3 regions of the Arthrobacter sp. UKPF54-2 genome follow, and region 1 is predicted to be linked to each of the others. Evidence: riboswitches for the same ligand, from Rfam matches in the RefSeq annotation. Region 1 holds a riboswitch; each other region holds the start of a gene.
What was found. Region 1 has a riboswitch for S-adenosylmethionine ahead of E7Y32_RS00300 (homoserine O-acetyltransferase). Riboswitches for the same ligand answer to the same signal wherever they lie in the genome.

Region 1 (5,213 bases):
GCGCAGCCCGCACGGCTGGGAGCTCACCGAGCTGGGGTCCCAGGCGGTGGCGGCCGCGGAGGCCATCGAGGGGACCCTGGGCGCACTGTCCGGCCGGATCGCCCGATCGGAGGACGTGCTCTCCGGCCTGGTCCGGATCAGCACGCCGGACGGCTTCGGCGCCGAATTCGTCGCCCCGGCTCTGGTCCGGCTTCAGCAGCAGCATCCCCTGCTGAACGTGGAGATGCTCAGTGCCACCCGCAAGGTCAGCCAGAACCGCTCCGGCGTGGACCTGGAGGTGGTGGTGGGCAACCTGGAGGTCAGCAACGCGCAGACCATCTTCCTGTCCAACTACTTCCTGCGGCTTTACGCCAGCCCGCAGTACTCGGAGGAGCACGGGCTGCCGGAAACGCTCGACGACGTCCGGCGGCACGGCTTTGTCTCCTACGTCGAGTCGGCGCTGCAGGTCGCGGAGCTGGGCCACCGCTCCACCCAGCTGCCGATGCCGCGCTCCAGCTTCCAGGCCACGAGTATCTTCGCCCAGCTCGAGGCCGTCCGCCGAGCTGCCGGGATCGGGCTGCTGCCGAACTTCCTCGTCGTCGGTAAACCCGGGTTCGTGCCGGTCCTGCCGGACGACTTCCAGCGGCAGCTGCCGATCTGGGCCGTGGCGAGGGCCGAATCACTGCGCTCCGCGCCGGTGCAGGCAGTGCTGGCAGCTGTCCGGGCCGAGATCGTCGAACGCCAGGACGTGCTGGCCGGCTGAGCCGGGGTGGCGGTCAAACGTCGAGCGTCCCCCGCCACTACGACAGCAGCCCCCGTCTCCGCAGGGCGGGGACGGGGGCTGCCGTGGTTAGCGACTCGTGAAGTTGCCCGCTACTTCTTGCCTGCGGCAAGGAGGTCGGCAGTGCCCTGGGCGTCGGCGGCGTCGACGTCGTGCAGGGAGATTCCGCGGGTTTCCTTCAGGAAGTAGACCGCCACCATGGTGACCACACAGGCACCGAGCAGGTAGATGGCCACCGGGACGGAGGACTTGTACTGGCCCAGGAGGGCGACGGCGATGATCGGGGCAAGCGAACCGGCCACGATCGAGGTCACCTGGTAGCCGAGCGAGACGCCGGAGTAACGCATCCGGGTCGGGAACATCTCGGCCATGATGGCCGGCTGTCCGGCGTACATCAGGGAGTGGAACAGCAAGCCGATGGTGATGGCCGCGAGGATGACGAGGTCATTCTTGGTGTCCATCATCGGGAAGGCGAAGAAGCCCCACGTGGCGCCCAGGACGGCGCCGGCCATGTAGACGGGCTTGCGGCCCAGGTTATCGGAGAGCTTGCCGACGAACGGGATGACGGCGAAGTGGATGAAGTGCGCCACGAGCAGCAGCAGCAGGATCCGGGAGGTGTCCGTCTGGACGATGACCTTGAGGTACGTGATGGAGAAGGTGACCACCAGGTAGTACAGGATGTTCTCCGCGAAGCGCAGGCCCATGGCGGTGAAGACGCCGCGGGGGTAGCGGCGGAAGACTTCGCCGACGCCGTAGCCCTTCTTCTCAACGGTGACTTCCTTCTGTGCCTCGAGGAAGATCGGGGCGTCCTGGACCTTGGTGCGGATGTAGTAGCCGACGAGCACGATCACGGCGGAGAGCCAGAAGGCGACGCGCCAGCCCCAGCCGAGGAAGTCGGCGGAGGACAGCGTGGCGGAGAGCGTGAACAGCACACCCGTTGCCAGCAGGTTGCCCAGCGGGACGGCGGACTGCGGCCACGCGGCCCAGAAGCCGCGGGACTTGCTGGGGCTGTGTTCTGCGACGAGGAGGACTGCGCCGCCCCATTCACCGCCCACGGCGAAACCCTGGGCGAAGCGCAGGAAGACCAGCAGGGCCGGAGCCCAGTAGCCGATCTGCTGGAAAGTCGGGAGGCAGCCCATCAGGAAGGTGGAGACACCGACCAGGATGATGCTCAGCTGGAGCAGCTGCTTGCGGCCGAACTTGTCACCGAAGTGGCCGAACACGATGCCGCCGATTGGGCGGGCCACGAAGCCGACAGCGTAGGTGAGGAAGGCTGCAATGATGCCGTCCAGTTCGGTGCCGGAGTTGGGGAAGAATGCCTTGCCGAAGACGAGGGTCGCCGCGGAGGCGTAGAGGAAGAACTCGTACCACTCGACAACCGTGCCGGCCATGGAGGCCGTTACTACCTTTTTGAGGCCGGACGTCTTGACGTCGGCCCCATCTGCGCGCCGTGCGGCGGCGTTTTCCGTGCTCATGCGAACTCCTTTGGTGTCGCCTTCGACACCCTGTGGACCATTAGGTTGACAACGCGTGTGTGAACTGGGACACACGGCGTCATTCTCCACGAGTATGGCCTCGCGCGGCCGGAGGCTCAACCACTAATCCCGCAGGGCGTGTCTGCAAAAATGCACACAGCCTTCCCCGGCTACGCGAAGAAGTTGCTCCGGAGCTGTTTGCTGAGCTGGCCGATTTCGGTCAGGAAGCCGTCGTGGCCGATCGGAGCCTCGATGATGTGCACCGGAACCTCCCCCGGCAGGGCGCCGGCAAGTTCATGGGACTGGGCCGGGAAGTACAGCCGGTCCGAGTCCACTGCCGCCACGAAAAACTCCGCCGTGGCGCGGGAAACGGCCTGTTCCAGGGTTCCGCGGCCGCGCGTGACGTCGTGGCTCATCAGCGCTTCGGTGATGGCGATATAGCTGTTGGCGTCGAAGCGGCGCACCAGCTTGTTGCCCTGGTGGTCCAGGTAGCTCTCCACCTGGTAGCGGCCCCGGCCCGCCAGCGACCCGGCCTCCAGCGGCGCCTCGGCAGCCTGGGCGTTCCGTCCGAAGCGGCCGTCCAGCTCGGCAGCGGAGCGGTACGTGATGTGGGCGATCCGGCGCGCCAGGGCCAGCCCGGCATCCGGCTCCGGGCCGCCGTAGTAGTCGCCGCCGTTGAAGTTGGGGTCCTGGCGGATGGCGAGGGTCTGGGCCTGCGCGAAGGCGATCTGCTCGGCGGTGCTGCTGGCGCCCACGGAAATGACGGCGCAGCGCCGGACCCGCGCCGGGTAGCTGACCGCCCATTCCAGGGCGCGGGCTCCGCCGAGGGAGCCGCCGAGCACGGCGTACCAGCTGCCGATCCCCAGGGCGTCGGCGAGCCGGGCCTCGGCGGCGGTGCTGTCGCGGAGGGTCACCAGCGGGAAGCGGGAGCCCCAAGGCCGGCCGTCCGGCCCCGGGGTCGAGGGCCCGGTGGAGCCGTAGCAGCCGCCGAGGATGTTGATGGAGACAACAAAGTACTTGTCCGTGTCCACCGGGGCGCCGGGACCGGCCAGCTGCTCCCACCAGCCCGGTTCCTCGCCGGCGCCCCGGGTGACGTGGGTGTCCCCGGTCAAGGCGTGTTCAATCAGGACCGCATTGGAGGCGTCCGCGTTGAGGGTGCCCCAGGTCTCGTAGGCGAGGGTGACCTCCGGCAAGGTGGCCCCGGATTCCAACATCAGGGAGCCGACCGACAGGTACTGCACGGTTCCGTCGGGGACCGCGGGCGTGTTTTCGGGTACTCCCGTGCGGGAGACGGCAATCGTCATGTGGGGACCTAACCTCGCGCTTGCCCGCCGTCAGCAGACCGGCAGGCCAGGTCTTCACCCGGGGCACCCCGCCGCGGAAGGAGGGTTGCCGGCCAGCAAGCCGGGGCTGTCACTGGCACTCATGACCTGCGTTGATTCTACGAAACCCGGGGGCGCAAGCGCGAAGATTATGACGTCCATGTGACAGTCGGATCCCTGCACACCGCAGTTTCCCCACCTTTGAGGGACGTGTACGGCGGGTGGCCGCAAAGTGCCGGCGAGTCCCGGCGTCGTGCCCGCAAAGGTGGGGAGATTCCGGGACGGCGGCGCTCAGGCGTCCTTGGCCGCCCGGAAGCCGGCGTCGAGGTCCGCGATGATGTCGTCAATGTGTTCGAGCCCCACCGACAGCCGCACCAGCCCCGGATTGACGCCGGCCACCGCCTGCTGTTCCGGCGAGAGCTGGCTGTGCGTGGTCGACGCCGGGTGGATCACCAGCGAGCGCACATCGCCGATATTCGCCACGTGGGAATGCAGTTCGAGGGCGTCGACGAAGCGTTTGCCGGCCTCCGCTCCCCCGGCGAGGTTGAAAGCGACGACGGCGCCGGTCCCCTTGGGCCCGTACTTGCGGCCGCGCTCGTACCAGGGGCTGGACGGCAGCCCCGCGTAGGCGACGGATTCGACGTCGTCCCTGGCTTCCAGCCATTCGGCCACCCGGGAGGCGTTGGCGACGTGCCGTTCCACCCGCAGGCTCAGGGTCTCGAGGCCCTGGGCGATGAGGAAGGCATTGAACGGGGACACGGCCGAGCCGAGGTCGCGCAGCAGCTGGACCCTTGCCTTGAGGATGTAGGACAGGTTCGCCCCGAGCGCCCCGTCCGCCCCGAGGTCCGGGGCGTAGACCAGGCCGTTGTAGGTGGGGTCCGGGGTGTTGAAGCCGGGGAAACGTTCCGGGTCCTTGCCGAAGTCGAAGTTGCCGGAGTCCACAATCACGCCGGCGATCGCAGTTCCGTGGCCGCCGAGGTACTTGGTGGCCGAGTGGACCACAATGTCGGCGCCCCACTCGATCGGCCGGATGAGGTACGGGGTGGAGAGGGTGTTGTCCACGATCAGCGGCACCCCGGCCTGATGGGCCACCTGCGCGATGCCCTCGATGTCCAGCACGTCCTGGCGGGGGTTGGAGACCACCTCGCCGAAGAACAGTTTGGTGTTCGGCTGCACGGCATCGCGCCACTGCGCCAGGTTGTCCGGGTCCTCCACGAACGTCACGGAGATGCCGAACTTCTTCAGCGTGTGGGCCAGCAGGTTGTAGGTGCCGCCGTACAGGCTGGGGCTGGCCACGACGTGGTCCCCGGCCTCGGCGATGTTGAGGATCGCGAAGGTCTCCGCAGCCTGGCCGGAGCTGAGCAGGAGCGCGCCGAGGCCGCCTTCGAGGCTCGCGACCCGCTGCTCCACAGCGTCCTGGGTGGGATTGCCGATCCGGGTGTAGATGGGGGCGAGTTCGGCGAGCGCGAACCGGTTGGCGGCGCTTTCGGCGCTGGGGAAGACGAACGACGTCGTCTGGTAGATCGGCAGCGACCGGGCGCCGGTGGCGGCGTCCGGCTCCTGGCCGGCGTGGATCTGACGGGTTTCAAAGGACCAGGCGTTTGACATTGAAGTGCTCCTGCGGGACTGGGCACGCACCGACCTGCCCCCGGAGGG
Region 2 (5,213 bases), 1.2 Mb from region 1:
CGGGATCCCGAAGCTGAGCACCACCTGGCTGAGCACCAGGCCCCAGGTGGGGTCAAAGCTGACACTCAGCAGCACAACCGCCGGGATCAGGGTGAGCACGCGGCGGGTCATCAGCGGAATCCGGATCTTGAGCAGACCCTGCATGATGGACCCGCCGGCGTAGCAGCCCACCGAGGTGGAGGCCAAACCGGAGGCGAGCAGGCCGACGGCGAAGACCACACCGACCACCGGGCCGAGGTTGGCGGTGATGGCGGCGTGGGCGCCCTCGATCGTGTCCGTCCCGTCCTCGCCGCCGAGGGTCGACGCGGCCAGCAGCAGCATGCCGATGTTGACGATGCCGGCGACGGCCAGCGCCGCGACGACGTCCCAGCGGGTGGCCTTGACCAGCCGCGCGACGGCGTGGGGTGGGACATGGAGGTGCGGGTTGGGGCGGTGCCGGTCGCGGGAGAGCGCCGAGTGCACGTAGATGGCGTGCGGCATGACGGTGGCGCCGAGCATGCTGGCGGCCAGCAGCACGGTGTCGGGACCCTGGAAGCCGGGCACCAGCCCGGCCACCACGCCGCCGGGGTCGGGCGGGCTGACGACGAGGCCGGCCAGGAATCCCACGGTAATGATGCCGAGGAGGAAGATGATCACGAATTCAAAAGGCCGCTGCTGGTTGCGGCTTTGCACGGCGAGCAGGGCCATCGACATGCCGCCCACAATCACCGCGCCGAGGGGGAGCGGGAGGCCAAAGAGCAGGTACAGCGCGATCGCGCCGCCCACCACTTCGGCGAGATCGGTGGCCGCCGCCACGATTTCGGCCTGGACCCAAAAGGCGCGGCGCCAGAGCGGCCGGAGCCGTTCGCCCAGGACTTCCGGCAGGCTTTTGCCCGTGACGATGCCGAGTTTGGCGGACTGGTACTGGACCAGCACGGCCATAACGTTGGCGGCGACGAGGACCCAGACCAGGAGGTAGCCGTACTGCGCGCCGGCGGTGAGGTTGGCGGCCACGTTGCCGGGATCGACGTAGGCGATGGCCGCCACGAAGGCCGGGCCCAGCAGGCCGAGCAGAGCGCGGCGCCCGCCTCTGACCTTGCGGGCAGGCGGCGGAGCCCCGGGGCGGGGGTTGGCTCCGGTGACGTCCAGCACTGCGCGCTCCCTTGAAGTTCTGCTCGACGAAGTTATTGGTACCTGCACTTAAAAGTTAGGCTCACCGAAATCATAGGCGGGGGTGGGCGTGCGGTGCAATGCGGCGTCAGGCTTTGGTGGCGCGCCAGCTTTGGGTCAGATACGGGAGCCGCAGGACCTCGCCGTCGGTGTGCCCGAGGTGTTCGTGGAGGTACCAGTCGAGGTTGCCGAGCACTTTGGCCCGGGTGGCCCCGCCGGCCCGCAGGTAGTAGCTGCGGGACTTGGCCAGTTCCATGATGTCCTGCGTACCCACCGGATCCTCCCAGCGGGTGAGGTGGCTCTCCAGCCCGGTGAATTCGGGCCCCAGGGGCGGCGTGAAGTCGGGTTTGTGGACGTCCCCGGCGTGCATGATCCGGGAGAGCCGGTGCACCCAGGGCACGGAGGTGTCGAGCTGGTTCCAGATCAGGCCCAGCACCCCGTGCGGGCGCAGGATCCGCGCCGCCTCGGTGCTGGCCAGCAGTGGATCGCACCAGTGCCAGGCCTGGGCGACCGTGACCAGGTCAAAGGCCTCCGGTGCCAGGGACGTGTGTTCTGCCGCCCCCTCGACGGCGGTGACGTCCGGCAAGGCCCGGCGCAGCTGTTCGAGCATGTCCGGGGACGGATCCACGGCCACGGTCTGGAGCCCCCGTTCGACCAGCAGCGCGGTGAATTTGCCGGTCCCTGCGCCCAGGTCCGCCGCGTCGCGGGCGCCGGCGGGGATCAGCCAGTCGGCGGAATCCGCCGGGTAGCCGGGCCGGACCCGGTCGTAGTGCTCGCCGCCGTCCTGGAAGCTCTGGCCGAGCTCCTGCCGCCGGTGGTGCTGCAGTTTGGGGCCCCCGCGTGCCACGTACGATCTCCTTCGGCAGCTGTGGTGTGTACCTACCGAATTTACCGCACGGGGCCGCGGCGGGCCTCCCGGCTGGCCCTCGATGACGAACCGGACGCTAGTCCAGGGTGCAGGGGGCGGCGCCGGCGGTGCCCGGCGTGTTGGGCGCCCAGTGCGGGTAGCTGCGGGTGTCGTTGGCCGGGACCCAGCGGCCGGCGTCCACAACGTAGTCCCAGCCCAGGCCGCTGCGCCGCAGTTTCTGGAGTCCGGCGAGCAGCCGCTGCGCGTCGTCGAGCCGGGAGCCGAGGCCGAAGCTGGCGCGGAGCGAGCCGGCGGGCAGGCCGAGGCGCTTCAGCAGCGGGTGCGCGCAGAAGCGGCCGTCGCGCAGGCCGATGCCGTGCTCGGCGGACAGGTACGCGGCGACCAGGCCGGCGTCGTAGCCCGCAACCGAGAAGTTCACGACGCCGATCGTGCCCGGACCCTCGCCGCGGGCCGTGTCCTCGAAGATGTGGTGGACGCTCACGCCGTCGATCCGCTCAAGTCCTTCGACGAGGAAGGACCGGATGGCGTCCTCGTGGGCATGCCACTGCTGCTCGTCGAGGGCGGCGATGACTTCGGTGGCGCGGGCCAGCGCGGCGGCGCCCAAGACGTTGGGGGAACCGCCCTCGTGGCGGGCCGGGCCGGTGGTCCAGCTGACCGCGTCGAGCCGGGCGTCCCGCACGGCGCCGCCCCCGGCGAGGTGCGGTGTGCCGGCGTCGAGCCAGTCAGGGCGGCCGACCAGCACGCCGGCACCGAAGGGGGCGTAGAGCTTGTGCCCGGAGAAGGCGAGGTAGTCGACGTCGTCCGCGGTGATGTCGATGCGGCGGTGCGGGGCCAGCTGGGCGGCGTCGACGGCGATCCGGGCGCCGTATTCGTGCGCTAGTGCGGTGAGTTCACGGATCGGCAGGATTTCGCCGGTGACGTTGGAGGCGCCGGTGACGGCGAGCAGGCTCACGCCGCCGTGGGCGAGTTCCTCCCGCAGCCGCGCCAGCGTGCCGGCCAGGGTGCGGGCGGCGACGACGCTGCGGTGCGGGACGTTTTGCCAGGGCAGCAGGTTGGCGTGGTGCTCGATGTCGAGGTACAGCACCTCGCCGGTGTGCCGGCCCCTGGCGACGGGTAGGCAGCCGGCGAGCAGGTTCAGCGAGTCGGTGGTGTTCCGGGTGAAGATCACCGAGTCGTCCGGGCGGCCGCCGACGAAGCCGCGGACGATGTTCCGGGCGTTTTCGTAGACCGAGGTGCTGAGCTGGGAGGCGTAGCCGGCGCCGCGGTGGACGCTGGCGTAGTAGGGCAGGATCTCGTTCAGGTAGGCGGAGACCACGGACAGCGCCGGGGCGGAGGCGCCGTAGTCCAGGTTGGCGTAGCGGACGTGGCCGCCCTGGATCAGCGGGGCAAGGATTTCGGCGCCGGAGACCGCGGACAGCGGCCGGCGGGCAGCAACGGCGGGACGGGCAGGGGTGGTGGCAGTCGTCATGGGACCTCGCTCGGAAAGGACCCCGCTCACAGGGGATCCGCGCTTGCCGGGTCCGCTCCGGACCGGCCAGGTCGTCACCCGGGGCACCCCGCCGCGAATGGAGGGTTGCCGGCCAGCAAACCGGGGTTTCGCGCTGGCACTCGTGACCTGCTTCGAGCCTAGGACATGGCCCTCCGCACCGAAAAGGGAGGCCGGAATATGAAGCGCAGTGTTACGGCCGGCCTGGAGCGGGAGCGCCTAGAGCAGGTCGTCGAGGTCCGGGTTGAGGCGCTTGAGGACTTCCGAGTGCAGGATCGAGTTGGTGGCCAGGGCGTTGCCGCCGAAGGGGCCGTCCTCGCCCTCCAGCGAGGTGAAGCGGCCGCCGGCTTCGGTGACGATCGGCACCAGCGCTGCCATGTCGTAGAGGTTGAGTTCCGGCTCGCAGGCGATGTCGACGGCGCCTTCGGCCACCAGGCAGTAGGACCAGAAGTCGCCGTAGGCGCGCGTGCGCCAGACTTCCTCGGTGAGGCCGAGGAACTCGTCCAGGTTGCCACGCTGCTTCCAGCCGCCCAGGGAAGAGTAGGACAGGGACGCGTCCGAGAGCTGGGAGACGTTGGAGACTTTCAGCCGGGTGGCCGCGGCCAGGGAACGGCCCGTGTAGGCCCCGGCGCCCTTGGCCGCCCACCAGCGCTTGCCCAGGGCGGGGGCGCTGACGACGCCGACCACGGGCTCGCCCTCGTCGACGAGGGCGATCAGGGTGGCCCAGACGGGGACGCCGCGGACGAAGTTCTTGGTGCCGTCGATCGGATCGATGATCCAGCGGCGGGAGCCGTGGCCGGTGCTGCCGAATTCCTCGCCGAGGACGGCATCGCGCGGGCGGGAACGGGACAGCTGGCCGCGGATGGATTCCTCGGCGGCCTTGTCGGCGTCGGTGACGGGGGTCAGGTCCGGCTTCGTCTCGATCCGAAGGTCGAGCGCCTTGAAGCGGCTCATGGTCTGGGAATCTACGGAATCTGCCAGTACATGGGCAAGGCGCAGGTCATCGTTGTAGCTCGAAGCGGGTTGGCTCATGGTTCCAAGCTACCGGCAAAACCCGCCGGAGACCGGGAGGCCACGTCGCCGCCCGCCGAGGAGGCCCTGTCAGGAGGCCCGCTAGGAGACGCTGCCGAGTTCCTTGGTTTCCTGCGCCTCAAGCCGGGGGTCGGTGCCGAGCAGCCGGCGCAGCGACGCGAGCCGGGCCGGGCCGGACGGGCCGGCGTGGCCGCCCTGCACCCAGGCGTCCACCCCGCAGTTGACGGCGGCGGAGTCATGTTTGCAGCCGCGGTCGCAGTCTTCGGTGCCGGGCGCCAGGTCGGGGAAGGACCGCAGGATCCGGTCCGGGTCCACGTGGGCCAGGCCGAACGACCGGATTCCGGGGGTGTCGATGATCCAGCTGCCGGCGGGCGCGCCGTTGACTTTCAGCGCCAGCGCGGAGGAGGAGGTGTGGCGGCCGCGGCCGGTGACGGCGTTGACCCCGCCGGTGGCGCGTTCGGCCCCGGTCAGGGCGTTGACCATGGTGGATTTTCCGACGCCGGAGTGGCCGAGCATCACGGTGACTTTGCCGTCGAGGTGGGCGCGGAGCTCGGAGACAGCGGCCTTGTCCAGCCGGGCGGAGAGCCCGTCATCGGACCGGGCGTCGATGCCGGAGGCCGCCGAATCCGCGGTCTTGGAGATGATCACCGGGAAGTCAAGGTGCTGGTAGTTGGCGAG
Region 3 (5,213 bases), 1.4 Mb from region 1:
CCGGGAATGATGCCCAACGCCAGCACACGGATGACGAGATCAATCACCGTCAGGATCAGAATCACCCAGGACGGCAATATCCCGGTCAGCGGAAACGGCCACAGCACAGGCGTACCCCTCAAGCTCCAGACCCGCGGAACAGTTCCGGAACGGGCAACCCGCACAGCTTATCCCGCCGCGGGCCGCACTAAGCTGAAGGCATGACTGCCTCCGCCTCTGTTCCCGCCCCCGCCACGGTGCTGGTGTTCCTCGATCCCGCGCACGAGAACGGCCGGATCGCCGACTCGTCCCGGCCGCAACTGATGGCCACGGACCAAGGGGCCACCCGCGGCGACGGCGTCTTCGAGTCGCTGCTGGCGGTGGGCGGTACGCCGCGGAAGCTGCAGGCCCACCTGAGCCGGCTGGCCGGCTCCGCCCGGGCACTGGAGCTGGAAATCCCGGCCGAGGACGCCTGGCGCCGCGCGATCGGGACCGCGATCAGCGAGTTCCGCAGCCGGTCCGGCGGCGACGCCGACGGGACAGACGAACTGGTGGTGAAACTCCTCGCCACCCGCGGCGTCGAAGGCGCCGCCACCCCCACCTGCTGGGTCCAGGCCTCCCCGCCCCCGGCCGCCGGGCGCCAGCAGCGCGAGAGCGGCATCGACGTCCTCCTGCTCGACCGCGGCTATGACAGCGAGGTCGGCGAACGCGCGCCGTGGCTGCTGCTGGGCGCCAAGACCCTGTCCTACGCCGTGAACATGGCGGCGCTCCGCTACGCCCACCACCAGGGCGCGGACGACGTCATCTTCACCTCCGCCGACGGCAGGGTGCTGGAGGGCCCGACGTCGACCGTCCTGCTGGCGCACCTGGAGACTTCCGACGACGGCGCGGGCGGGGTCCGCACCGTGCGCCGGCTGATCACCCCGCAGCTGGACAGCGGCATCCTTCCCGGCACCTCGCAGGGCGCCCTGTTCACCGCGGCCAAGGCCGCCGGCTGGGAACTGGGCTACGGCCCGCTGGTACCCGCCGACCTCTACGACGCCGACGCCGTGTGGCTCATCTCCAGCATCCGGCTCCTTGCGCCGGTAAACCACATCGACGGCAAGGAAATCGGAACACCCGAACTGCGCCGGCAGCTGACGGCCGAGCTGAACGCGCTGTACGCCACGATCGAGTAAGGTCCAGGCGCCGGCGCGGGTCCGGTTACTTAACATGACGACGGCGGCTCTGCGGGCCGGCGTCGCGGGTGTTACGTTTTTGGTGAGTAATGAGACCCGGCGCCAAGCCCTGACTGGCCGGTCGGCAACCCTCCCTTTCGCGGCGGGGTGCCTCAGGTGAATACTCGGCATATCGAAATTCGAGCTGCAAGCGTGAAAGAAGGAGATCCGTCGTGCCTGACGCGTCCGCCCCCGCTGTGCCTGATACAGCAACCGCATCGTCCCCCGCCGGCGCCGAGGAGAAGCTGGCTTACCGCCTGTTCACGGGCCCCGACGACCGCGCCTTTTGCGAGCGCGTGTCCGCCGCGCTGGCCGAAGGCTACGTCCTGCATGGCAGCCCCTCCGCCACCTTCAACGGCAGCACCGTCATTGTGGCGCAGGCCGTGGTGCTGCCCGCCGCGATCGCCAGCGCCGACGCGGCCGTCGCGAACGCCGTGGACGAACTCGACGCCGTCGAGTTCGAGGGCGAAGGCCACGCGTGAGCTACGCCGGAGACTTGACCCCGCAGGAGGCCTGGGAACGGCTTGCGGCCGGCGCTGTCCTGGTGGACGTCCGGACCGAGGGCGAGTGGGCGCACATTGGCGTCCCCGACACCGCGGGCGGACGCCGGGAGCCGCTGTTCATCCAGTGGACGTTGGCCGGTGGGTACCCCAACCGGCAGTTCCTGGACCAGCTGCGGGCGCAACTACCGGACCACGACGGCGCCGACCTCATCTTCCTGTGCCGCTCCGGCGCGCGTTCCGTGGCGGCAGCCACCGCCGCCACGGCCGCCGGCTTCACCGCCTACAACGTCCTGGAGGGCTTCGAGGGCGAACCGGACGCCTCCGGCGCCCGCACCGTGAATGGCTGGAAGAACCGCGGCCTCCCCACCAACCCCGGAAAGCACTAAGTGGGCTTCAATCCCGACGCCCAGGGCTGGAGCCCGGATACCCAGGCCGTCCGCGGCGGGCTGGACCGCACCGGTTTCCAGGAGACCACCGAGCCGATCTTCCTGAACTCCGGCTTCGTCTACGAATCCGCGGCAGCGGCGGAGCGTGCCTTCACCGGCGAGGACGAGCGCTTTGTCTACTCCCGCTACGGCAACCCCTCGGTGGCCACGTTCCAGGAGCGGCTCCGGCTGCTCGAGGGCACCGAGGCATGCTTCGCGACCGCCTCGGGCATGTCCGCGGTGTTCACCGCGCTCGGGGCGCTGCTGGCCGCCGGCGACCGGGTGGTCGCGGCCCGCTCGCTGTTCGGCTCCTGTTTTGTGATCCTCAACGAGATCCTTCCCCGCTGGGGTGTGGAGACCGTCTTTGTCGACGGCCCGGACCTGGAGCAGTGGCGCGCCGCGCTCTCGGAGCCGACGACGGCGGTCTTCTTCGAATCCCCCTCGAACCCGATGCAGGAAATCGTGGACATCGCCGCGGTGAGCGGGCTGGCCCACGCCGCCGGCGCGACGGTCGTCGTCGACAATGTTTTTGCCACCCCGCTGCTGCAGCGCTGCGGCGACCTCGGCGCGGACGTGATCGTCTACTCCGGCACCAAACACATCGACGGCCAGGGCCGGGTGCTCGGCGGCGCGATCCTGGGCACCAAAGAGTTCATCGAGGGCCCGGTCAAGCAGCTGATGCGCCACACCGGACCGGCACTCTCCGCCTTCAACGCCTGGGTACTCACCAAGGGCCTGGAGACCATGGGCCTTCGGGTGAACCACTCCTCCGCCTCCGCGCTGCGGCTGGCCGGCTGGCTTGAGGAGCAGCCCGCGGTCAGCTGGGTCAAGTACCCGCTGCTGCCCTCCCACCCGCAGCACGAACTCGCCGCCCGGCAGATGAAGGCCGGCGGCACCGTGCTGACCTTCGAGCTGTCCCCCTCCCCGGGGCGTTCGGCGAAAGAGGCCGCCTTCGCGCTGCTGGACGCGCTGAGGATCATCGACATCTCCAACAACCTGGGCGACTCCAAGTCGCTGATCACCCATCCGGCCACCACGACGCACCGTGCCATGGGCCCGGAGGGCCGCGCGGCGATCGGGCTGAGCGACGGCGTGGTGCGGTTGTCGGTGGGCCTGGAAGACGTGGAGGACCTGATCCTGGACCTCGGGCACGCACTCAAGCAGGTTTAGCTCCGGCGGACCCGGGACAGTGTGGGGGCCGGTTCCGCCGCGCCCTCCATCTCCTCAGTCTCCGCGCCGCGTGTGGAGACCCGCACCGCGTGGGCGACGACGGCGGCCAGCCCGGCGTCGTCGGCGGGGGTCTCCCGGCCCGGGGCGCTGAGCGCCTGCCGCTGTTGCTCCGACCCCGTGCCGTCCGCCAGGATCCGGTTGACACCGCGGCGCGCCAGGTCCAGTTCGCCCTGCTCCGCCAGCACGGGGGCCAGGAAGTCCACCAGGGCATGCACCACCTCGGCGGCCGGGGCGGGGGTGAAGGTTCCGAAGTCCAGCAGCTGCCCGCGCAGCCCGCAGTTGCTGGCCTGCCAGGCGGCCATCCGCAGCAGCAGCGTCGGCACCGGGGCGGGGTCGACGCCGTCGTCCCATTCCCGGGCCGCCGTCTCGACCAGCGCCCGCACCAGGACGGCGATCAGCGCCGCATCCTCGGCCCGCAGGCAGACGTCGGCGACCCGGACCTCCACGGTGGGGTGGTGCCGGCACAGCCGCGAATCGAAGTAGACCATCCCCTCGTCCATCAGCACGCCGGTGTCCACCAGCCGATTCACCACCCGGCGGTAAACCGGCAGGCTGCCGAAGATCATGGTGGGCCCGGACCCCGGCCAGCGGTTCCACGCCTGCGTCCGGTAGCTTTCGAACCCGGTCTCCGTGCCGTTCCAGTAGGGCGAGTTGGCGCTGAGTGCGATCAGCACGGCGAGCTTGTCCCGGATCCGGTCCAGCACCGCCACCGCCTCCTCCGGGGACTCCACAAACGTGTGGACGTGGAACCCGCAGGTCAGCTGCTCCTGCACGGTGAGGCCGAAACGCTTCTGCATAGTGGCGTAGCGCGGGTTGGGCGTGGTGTGCGTAACGGAGGCCAGCGGCGACGTGGCCAGGGCCGCCACCCGGGCGCCGTGCGCCCGGGCGGCCCGGTCGGTGAAAGCCCGGGCCTGCCGGATCTGCCGGAGCAGGGCGCCGTACTCCAGGCAGGGCAGCGTCTGGGTTTCGATCTGCTCCAGCTTGAGCTCGAAGCTGTACCCCGAATCGTCGTGGGCGGGCTCCGTGGCCGCGGCCGCCGCCGCCCCGGCGGCGGCCGGCTTCAGACCGCCCAGCAGCGCGTCGGCCAGCGCCAACGGGACCCCGGTGGCGGGATCCACGATCAGCAGTTCCTCCTCAACGCCAAAGGTGCGCATGGAACCATTGTCCGCCAGCACCTCCCCCGTCGCGCTACCCCCAACGGCCGGGCATCAGAGAGTTCAGTCCTGGAAGTACTCGATCTTGGCGCCGATCGTGTTGAGCCGTTCGGCCAGGTCCTCATAGCCGCGCTCGATCACGTAGATGTTGCGCAGCTCGGACACGCCGCGGGCCGCCAGCATGGCCAGCAGCAGGCAGGCCGCCGGGCGGAGGGCCGGCGGGCAGCCTACCTCGGCGGCCCGCCACTTGGTGGGCCCGTTGACGTAGATCCGGTGCGGATCCAGGAGCTGGACCTGGGCGCCGAGCTTGTTCAGCTCGGTCAGGTAGATGGCCCGGTTCTCGTAGACCCAGTCGTGGATCATGGTCTGGCCGTGGGCGTTGGCGGCGATCACGGCGAAGAACGGCAGGTTGTCGATGTTCAGCCCGGGGAAGGGCATCGGGTGGATCTTGTCCTCCGGCGCCCGCAGCTCCGAGGGCTGGGTGGTGACGTCCACCAGCCGGGTGCGGCCGTTCCGGGCGACGTATTCGGCGGACACCTCCAGCCGCTGGCCCATCTGCTCGAGCGTCGCGAGTTCGATCTCCATGAACTCGATCGGGACCCGGCGGATGGTGACCTCGGAGTTGGTCACGATGCCGGCGGTGATCAGGCTCATCGCCTCGATCGGGTCCTCCGACGGGAAGTACTCGATGTCGGCCTCGATCGA

Region 2: another riboswitch for S-adenosylmethionine. It lies ahead of E7Y32_RS10930 (aminotransferase class V-fold PLP-dependent enzyme); the one in region 1 lies ahead of E7Y32_RS00300 (homoserine O-acetyltransferase).
Region 3: another riboswitch for S-adenosylmethionine. It lies ahead of E7Y32_RS06545 (DUF1737 domain-containing protein); the one in region 1 lies ahead of E7Y32_RS00300 (homoserine O-acetyltransferase).

Annotation. Positions count from the first base shown of each region.
Region 1 is NZ_CP040174.1:58,645-63,857, forward strand. It holds gene E7Y32_RS00290 (LysR family transcriptional regulator) at 1-742, shown strand, start outside; gene E7Y32_RS00295 (MFS transporter) at 853-2,235, opposite strand; gene E7Y32_RS00300 (homoserine O-acetyltransferase) at 2,406-3,539, opposite strand; SAM riboswitch class IV at 3,551-3,666, opposite strand; gene E7Y32_RS00305 (bifunctional o-acetylhomoserine/o-acetylserine sulfhydrylase) at 3,849-5,165, opposite strand.
Region 2 is NZ_CP040174.1:2,373,453-2,378,665, forward strand. It holds gene E7Y32_RS10920 (Nramp family divalent metal transporter) at 1-1,131, opposite strand, end outside; gene E7Y32_RS10925 (class I SAM-dependent methyltransferase) at 1,238-1,996, opposite strand; gene E7Y32_RS10930 (aminotransferase class V-fold PLP-dependent enzyme) at 2,094-3,485, opposite strand; SAM riboswitch class IV at 3,520-3,633, opposite strand; gene hisN (histidinol-phosphatase) at 3,723-4,535, opposite strand; gene E7Y32_RS10940 (ribosome small subunit-dependent GTPase A) at 4,617-5,213, opposite strand, start outside.
Region 3 is NZ_CP040174.1:1,443,359-1,448,571, reverse strand. It holds gene cls (cardiolipin synthase) at 1-107, opposite strand, end outside; gene E7Y32_RS06550 (aminodeoxychorismate lyase) at 201-1,157, shown strand; SAM riboswitch class IV at 1,243-1,356, shown strand; gene E7Y32_RS06545 (DUF1737 domain-containing protein) at 1,394-1,678, shown strand; gene E7Y32_RS06540 (rhodanese-like domain-containing protein) at 1,675-2,085, shown strand; gene E7Y32_RS06535 (O-succinylhomoserine sulfhydrylase) at 2,086-3,294, shown strand; gene E7Y32_RS06530 (glutamate--cysteine ligase) at 3,291-4,508, opposite strand; gene E7Y32_RS06525 (UDP-N-acetylglucosamine 1-carboxyvinyltransferase) at 4,572-5,213, opposite strand, start outside.